Linked DNA regions of Prochlorococcus marinus subsp. marinus str. CCMP1375. The protein of the gene in region 2 binds, or shares a complex with, the protein of the main gene of each other region. Links are inferred from orthologs where the notes say so. Each region holds a gene or a part of one and is shown on either strand. Other genes may lie near its edges.

The links.
Region 1: the proteins of PRO_RS00990 (region 2) and nuoB are in contact, whole or in part, in a cryo-EM structure (PDB 6KHJ), measured with the Thermosynechococcus vestitus proteins. The link is inferred for Prochlorococcus marinus subsp. marinus str. CCMP1375 from one-to-one orthologs. Residues at the interface, in WP_011057128.1 of Thermosynechococcus vestitus: Pro17, His18, His19, Pro20, Ser21, Met22, Val25, Arg27, Met29, Thr31, Ile38, Asp39, Cys40, Glu41, Pro42, Val43, Ile44, Gly45, Tyr46, Leu47, His48, Arg49, Gly50, Met51, Lys53, Ile54, Asn57, Arg58, Pro65, Tyr66; in WP_011056552.1 of Thermosynechococcus vestitus: Leu46, Met47, Tyr48, Thr50, Ala51, Cys52, Phe54, Ile55, Glu56, Ala58, Ala59, Ile61, Gly62, Ser63, Arg64, Phe65, Asn76, Pro78, Thr89, Thr91, Lys93, Met94, Ala97, Leu101, Met123, Phe124, Ser126, Asp127, Ser128, Tyr129.

Annotation. Positions count from the first base shown.
Region 1 is NC_005042.1:314,118-317,704, forward strand. What follows is about bases 595-3,587. They hold nuoB (NADH-quinone oxidoreductase subunit NuoB), read right to left. Parts: upstream 2,459-3,587; coding sequence 1,730-2,458; downstream 595-1,729. Other genes in these bases: PRO_RS01630 (gluconeogenesis factor YvcK family protein), read left to right, coding at 595-1,181; PRO_RS01635 (NAD(P)H-quinone oxidoreductase subunit J), read right to left, coding at 1,182-1,727; PRO_RS01645 (NAD(P)H-quinone oxidoreductase subunit 3), read right to left, coding at 2,463-2,825; PRO_RS01650 (rubredoxin), read left to right, coding at 2,911-3,342; PRO_RS01655 (photosynthesis system II assembly factor Ycf48), read left to right, coding at 3,350-3,587. Outside these bases: more of PRO_RS01630, read left to right, coding at 1-594. UniProt on the Escherichia coli protein: NDH-1 shuttles electrons from NADH, via FMN and iron-sulfur (Fe-S) centers, to quinones in the respiratory chain. The immediate electron acceptor for the enzyme in this species is ubiquinone.
Region 2 is NC_005042.1:192,999-197,145, reverse strand. The notes cover bases 1,190-4,147. They hold PRO_RS00990 (NAD(P)H-quinone oxidoreductase subunit H), read right to left. Parts: upstream 3,282-4,147; coding sequence 2,097-3,281; downstream 1,190-2,096. Other genes in these bases: rsmH (16S rRNA (cytosine(1402)-N(4))-methyltransferase RsmH), read left to right, coding at 3,326-4,147; PRO_RS00995 (thioesterase family protein), read right to left, coding at 1,624-2,091; PRO_RS01000 (AMP-binding protein), read left to right, coding at 1,190-1,650. Outside these bases: PRO_RS01005 (o-succinylbenzoate synthase), read left to right, coding at 1-406; more of PRO_RS01000, read left to right, coding at 403-1,189.

The DNA of each region.
Region 1 (3,587 bases), 120 kb from region 2 along the record:
AAGGAATATTTTTATTAATAGGAACGATTACTAAGTTTTTGCCTAGAAGTATTACTGGACCAATTGTGTTTCTTGTTGGCATTTCCCTCTTAATTTGGGGTCAAAGTAGAAGCTTTAAATCAATTCAGAATGCCATTGCTCCTGAAAAGGATGATGTTTTAATAGATGCTTTGCGAGCTAAAAGTAAGCTTAATAGGGGGCCGAATATTGTTGCTATTGGAGGCGGTACAGGCCTCTCCGCATTGCTTCAAGGGTTGAAAAGGTATAGCAGTCGAATAACCGCTATTGTTACTGTTGCAGATGATGGCGGTAGTAGTGGCATTTTAAGAAGAGAATTAGGTGTTCAACCTCCTGGTGACATTAGAAATTGTTTAGCAGCTTTATCTACAGAAGAATCACTTTTAACTAGGCTTTTCCAATATCGATTTTCATCAGGAACAGGTCTGGTTGGGCATAGCTTCGGCAACCTTTTCTTGTCAGCTTTGACTTCCATCACAGGGAATTTAGAAACTGCAATTACTGCTTCTAGTCGTGTTCTTGCTGTACAAGGCCAAGTTGTTCCAGCTACAAATGCTGATGTTCGTTTATGGGCTGAACTTGAAAATGGTGAACGAATTGAAGGGGAGTCAGCTATAGGTAATGTAAGGTCACCAATTATTAGAATTGGCTGTTATCCAGAGCAGCCTCCAGCATTGCCAAGCGCAATAGAAGCAATCGAAAATGCCGAGTTAATTGTTCTTGGGCCTGGGAGTTTGTATACATCTCTTTTACCTAATTTACTTGTACCTGAGATTGTTGAAGCAATTCAAAGGAGTAAGGCTCCAAAGCTATATATATGTAATCTAATGACGCAACCTGGTGAGACTGATGGACTCGACTTGGCAGGGCATATCAGAGCAATTGAGGCTCAGTTAGCAAGTTTTGGTGTTACAAGGAGAATCTTTAATTCGATTCTTGCACAAAAAGAATTACCACCATCTGCTTTGCTTGAATATTATCTTTCTAGAGGAGCTGAGCCTGTTATATGTGATTGGAATAGGCTTAGATCTCAAGGTTATAGATTATTCAAAGCATCATTACAGGAATCAAAAATAATATCTAAGTCTGTTTTAAGGCATGATCCTAGGAAACTATCTTTAGCAGTGATGCGCTTTTATAAAAAGTATAAAAGAGATGCGTAATTAATATGCATCTTGCATTTCATAAAAGTCTGGTTGTATATAGTCTTTCCTTAATGGCCACCCTTTCCAATCTTCTGGCATCAATAACCTTTTAGGATGAGGATGATCAACAAAATTTACTCCAAACATGTCATAAGTTTCTCTCTCTTGCCAATCAGAACCTCGGAATATCTTATAAAGTGAAGGGACTTTTAGATCCCCATCTCTATTTAAAAATACTTTCACCCTAACCTCTCTTGGCTTATCACTATCCTTATAATTTTCTATTGCAATTAAATGGTAAAAACAGACAATGTTTAAACCTGGGCCCTCATCATATCCACCTTGACATTCTAGATAATTAAAGCCATTATTTTTTAAACTCACAATAATATCTAAAAGAAATTCGGGCTTTACACTAATGATTTCAATCCCTATATGGTCAACTTCGTTGACAGTATGTTCCAACCCTTCTTTGCACAATAATTCACTGATTGGTCCTCTTTGAGGCTCTAAGACTTCCTGATTAGTTTCTTCTGTTATTTTTTTATCTAATTCTTCATTCATAATTAATTCAACTCTTTAGTTGTGGTTTCAATTGATTCAGACTTTGTGGGAAGTGATATATCATCCCCTGCTTTTAAAGCTGCTTTTTGAGTCTTTGCATTTAAGTAAGATCCATTTACTAATGGATTAATCCTTTTCATTTTATGAGTGATTGTGAAATAACGGTGTGTTTGAGTTATTTTTTTTCTTTCAAGAAAAGATTCATTTCCTACTTTTTTACGGAGTTTGATAACTGCATCAAAAATTGCTTCTGGCCTAGGTGGACATCCAGGTAAATAAAGGTCTACTGGAATTAATTTATCAACTCCTCTAACAGCAGTAGTTGAGTCAGCACTAAACATTCCCCCTGTAATAGTGCAAGCGCCCATTGCAATAACATATTTAGGATCTGGCATTTGCTCGTAAAGCCTTACTAATGCAGGTGCCATTTTCATAGTTACAGTCCCAGCCACAATTAAAAGATCAGCTTGTCTTGGGGAACTTCTAGGGACTAATCCGAATCGATCAAAATCAAATCTAGAACCAATTAGAGCAGCAAATTCAATGAAACAACATGCAGTTCCATATAACAGAGGCCATAGGCTGCTTAACCTTGCCCAATTATGGAGATCATCCAAGCTAGTGAGAATAATATTTTCACTTAAATCGGATGTAACCGCTGGAGCAGCAACAGGACCACATGTTCCTGAACGAATGTCTTTTACAGCTTCTATTGAAGGAATGTTATTCAATGAATCAGCTCCATTCAAGTGCTCCTTTTCTCCAAGCATATGCTAGTGCAACTATCAAAATTGAAATAAAAATGAGTGCTTCTATAAATGCTAATAAGCCAAGTTTATGAAATGCAACTGCCCATGGATAAAGAAATACTGTTTCAACATCAAAAATAACGAAAACTAGGGCAAACATGTAATAGCGAATATTAAATTGAATCCAAGCCCCTCCAATGGGTTCCATCCCAGATTCATAGGTAAGTTCTCTTTCACCAGGCTGACTTTTTGGAGAAATTAGCTTGTTTGTTACTAACGCTAGAGCAGGAACAGCTGCTGATATTAAAAGGAAACCAAGAAATGCATCGTAGCCTGGGAGAGTAAACATTGGGCATTAAATACTTGATTATTAGTTTGGCACTCACTTAAGGTCACTTTCCTCGATAGAGTTGGGTTGTGTGAGACTGCAAACGGTGAGCGATGAACTAAAACCTGCATTAGATCAGACAGAAGCCAATAAAATTGGCCAAAGTCCTATTAATGCAGAGAAAACCTCAGATCATGAAGTTACTGATCTCAAAGAGGATCTTAGCCTCAATCGATTTGAATGCACAGATTGTGGGTATGTTTATGATCCTAAGGAAGGGCTGAAGAAATATAAAATTTCACCAGGCACCTCTTTCTTGGACATTGATCAGACAAAGTTTCGATGCCCAGTTTGTAGATCAAAATATTCTGCTTACAAAGATATAGGCGCTAAATTTAAACCTAGTGATGGTTTCGAAGAGAACGTTGTTTATGGCTTTGGCTTTAACACTCTTCCTCCAGGTCAAAAGAATGTCCTTATTTTTGGTGGTTTAGCTTTTGCTGCTGCTTGTTTCTTATCCCTTTATTCACTGCATTAAGGCTCCTATGAATCGTTTAATTAAATTTTCCTTTAACTTGATTCTGATTTTCGTACTTGGGCTAGGCCTAAGTGGTTGCGTAACAACAACAAGAATCCCCGTCCAATCAAGTAGTCCTTGGGAAGAGATTGAATTAGCCAATGATGACAATCCTCTTGATATTGCATTCGTGGATGACAATCATGGCTTCTTAGTTGGAGCAAACAGACTAATTCTTGAAACAACTGATGGAGGATCTACTTGGG
Region 2 (4,147 bases):
ATGGGCTCAAGCATTGCAAAATGAGGCAAGGATTGAATGGCTCGAACAGCCACTCGCTGTTGATGATATTGAAGGCATGAATGAATTAGCTCAAATGCTCCCTATTGCCTTAGATGAATCTTTGATATATAACCCATCTTTACGCAAATCATGGACAGGTTGGCAAATACGTCGACCATTAATAGAAGGAGATCCTCGTATTTTGCTCAAAGAGTTCAAGGAAAAAAATAGCTATATATCTATCAGTACATCCTTTGAAACCGGCATAGGAAAACGTTGGATTGAACATTTTGCAGCATTGCAACTCAGAGGCCTAACTCCTACCCAACCTGGCCTAGCTCCAGGTTGGTGCCCAAAAGGTCCTCTTTTTTGTCAGAACCCTCAACTGGTCTGGGAGGCTGCATGAGTAATCTTTTTTCAATAATTTGTAATGATCATAATCACGAAGAATGCGCTAATCGAGTAGCCGATGAATTCGAAAAAGGTTCTTGGGTCATATTAAAAACCAAAAACCAATCAGAGCAGTTTATAAGCTCCGAATTACCCCCAGGACCAGGCATAATTATTAGGGGAGGTGGCAGTACGGGAAGTTATCAACAATGTCTACATCATGTGAGCCATCTAAATCAATCCGCAATTGCAACAAGTCAGTGGCTAAAAGGGCAAGGGTTAAACCCTGTTGATTGTCAAATTCTCAATGCCTTACCACTACATCATGTAAGCGGACTTCTTCCATGGTGGAGAAGTCGTTGTTGGGGTGCTAAACACATCTGGATAGAAGCAAAAACAATGCATAATCCAAGCCAATTAGAAGAAAAATGCAATTCTCTAAAGGGTCATCATCAGGCTATAAGGATTACATCATTAGTACCAACTCAACTAACTCGACTAATTAAAAGTCCTGCTGGAGTACGTTGGCTGCAATCATGTTCAATTATTTGGGTCGGAGGAGCTCCTATCTCAAAAGCCTTGGCAAAAGCCTCAAGAGCATTAAATCTTCGTTTGGCACCTTGTTATGGAACAACAGAAACAACTGCTATGGTAACTATCCAAACGCCAGAAGATTTCCTGACGGGTCAAAATTCTTCAGGAGAGCCATTAAACGACATAGAATTACGGCTTGGGACGGGGAATACATTACAAATACGTACACAAAGACTGGCTAAATGTATAAAAGCAGATGGAACTATAAGTTCAATTGCTAATGAAGAAGGATGGTGGGAATCAGGAGATGTGGCAGAGTTATTAATTCAAAATCATGTACAGCAACTCAAAATTATTGGTAGACAAGATACAGCTATTAATTCTGGAGGGGAAATAATTTTTCCAGAAAAATTGCAAGTTAGATTGCTAGATGCTGCAATTAAAAGAAAAATAGCTATTGAAGCAATTTTACTGACAACTATTAAAGATGAAGAATGGGGAGAACGCTTAATAGCATTAGTTAGACTAAAAAACTCCCAGAACGATCATGATCTAAAAAAATCATTTGCAAGTCTTAAGCAAATTGTCAAAGAGTGGTCTTCCATAGAAAGACCAAGTGCTTGGTATCACTGCCCTGCTCTTTCTACAAATATATTAGGAAAATGGGAAATAAATAAATGGAAGTCCTGGGTAATCAAGCTAAATCGCACTAACACCTCTATGTAAAGAAGATGCTTCTAACCATCTATCAATTCCTTCAGGGAGATCACATAAGCGACGTGAATCTGAGTCAATTGATCGATGTCGTACTAAAGCCACAGCAACATTCTGCTCTCTTCTTTGAAATGTAAATTGAACTTCAAAACTTCCTATATTTAATCTAACTGGTACAAGTTGAACATTCAACTTATCTCCTATTCCAATAGGCAAGAAAAAATCGGCTTCACAATGCACTATTGGTAAAGCTACTGAAGTTGAAGTTGATATGCCTAATGAAGAAGGGAATACATCTACTGCTTTGAGTCCATATCTATCTAAGCTTTCTTCCCAAGCTTCATGAGACCATCTCAACAACTGATGAAAATGGATAACACCTGCTGCGTCTGTATCACCAAAACGAACAATACGTTGCAAGTGCAACCAGTTTTGTAGGGTTTTAGATTGCAAAATAATCAGCGGTCCACTGAACCCATAATGACGTCTATTGAACCAAGAATTGCCATTATGTCAGCTACTTTTGCACCTTTTAAAATATGAGGAAGAATTTGCAAGTTATTTAAATCAGCAGCACGTATTTTAAATCTCCAAGGAGTAACATCATTATTACCTTGGATAAACACACCTATTTCCCCCTTCCCTGATTCTAAACGTGTATAAAGCTCTCCATTAGGAATTTTGAACGTAGGAGCGACTTTCTTTGCAACATATTGAAAATCAAAACCTGCGAAAGGGCTATTTTTTCCTTCCGCGATTCTAGAAGCCTCTAAATTTTCGGTAGGTCCCCCAGGTATCATTTCACAAGCTTGTCTTAAGATCCTTAGAGATTGACGCATCTCTTCAATTCGTACTCGATATCTCGCATAACAATCACCTTCCTCAGCAATCGCTATATTCCAATCAAAATCGTCATAACATTCATAATGATCAACCTTCCTCAAATCCCAAGGCACTCCAGATGCTCTCAACATTGGTCCAGAAAGACTCCAATTAATCGCTTTCTCTTTAGAGATAGAACCAAGGCCTTCGATTCGACGTCGAAAAATTGGATTATTGGTAATTAATTTTTCATATTCATCAATTTTTGGTCCAAACCAATCACAAAAATCCTTGCATTTTTCCAGCCATCCCCATGGCAAATCACAAGCCACACCACCAATCCGAAAGAAATTATTATTTATCAAACGTTGACCTGTCGCTGCTTCCCAAAGGTCATAAATCATTTCACGCTCTCGAAAAATATAAAAAAATGGAGTTTGAGCACCAACATCAGCCAAAAAAGGTCCTAACCAAAGAAGATGATTAGCAATCCTGTTAAGTTCAAGCATTAATACACGTATATAGCTTGCTCGCTTAGGTATAGAAATATTGGCCAACCGCTCTGGAGCATTTACAACTATTGCTTCATAAAACATTCCCGCTGCATAATCCATCCGGCTTACATATGGAACAAACATTACATTTGTTCGATTTTCAGCAATTTTCTCCATCCCACGATGTAGGTATCCAATAACTGGCTCACAATCAATTACATCTTCACCATCTAGTGTGACTACTAAGCGCAGCACACCATGCATCGAAGGATGATGGGGACCGAAATTCACCACCATTGGCTCCGTTCGCGTTTCCAGCTGCGACATGGGGCCAAACATATAAAGGAATACTTAGATATTAGGAACTAGTCATGAAAGAAGAATCCAAGATTGTCACATCGAAATTCAAACACACACCTGTTTTGGTTAATCAAGTGCTTGAAGCTATTGCCAAACTTCCTTCAGAATTACTAATTAAAGGAAAACTTATTGATGCAACAATTGGAGGAGGAGGGCATTCTGCCTTGATTCTTAAGGGTTTTCCAAGTCTTCATATCACAGGGTTAGATCAAGACCCAAGCGCCATCGATGCAGCATCAAAGCAACTTCTCCATTTTGGTTCAAGGGCGGAAATTATTTCATCAAATTTTGCAGATTTTGTTCCTCAAGAAGAAGTTGCTTTTGTATTAGCTGATCTAGGTGTGAGTAGTCCACAAATTGATGAAGCGAAAAGAGGGTTTAGTTTTCGTTTAAATGGTCCTCTAGATATGCGAATGAATCCCAAGAAAGGTCTAAAAGCTGATGAGTTATTAGAAAAGACAGAAGAAAAAGCTCTCGCTGATTTAATTTATAAATATGGAGAAGAAAAATTTTCTAGAAGAATTGCTAGACGAATCAAACAAGATTTATCAGCAAACGGTCCTTATGAAGGTACATCAGCTCTTGCTTATGCAATAGCAGGATGCTATCCACCTAAAATGCGCAATGGACGCATTCATCCTGCAACTAGAACTTTTCAAGCATTGCGTATAGCTATTAACAATGAATTAGATGCACTGCAACATTTACTTCAAAAAGCACCAAATTGGCTTTTACCGGGCGGTGTATTTGCTGTTATTAGTTTTCACTCTCTTGAGGATCGATTAGTTAAAAAATCATTCCTTACAGATGAACGCCTCGAGAGAATCACTCGA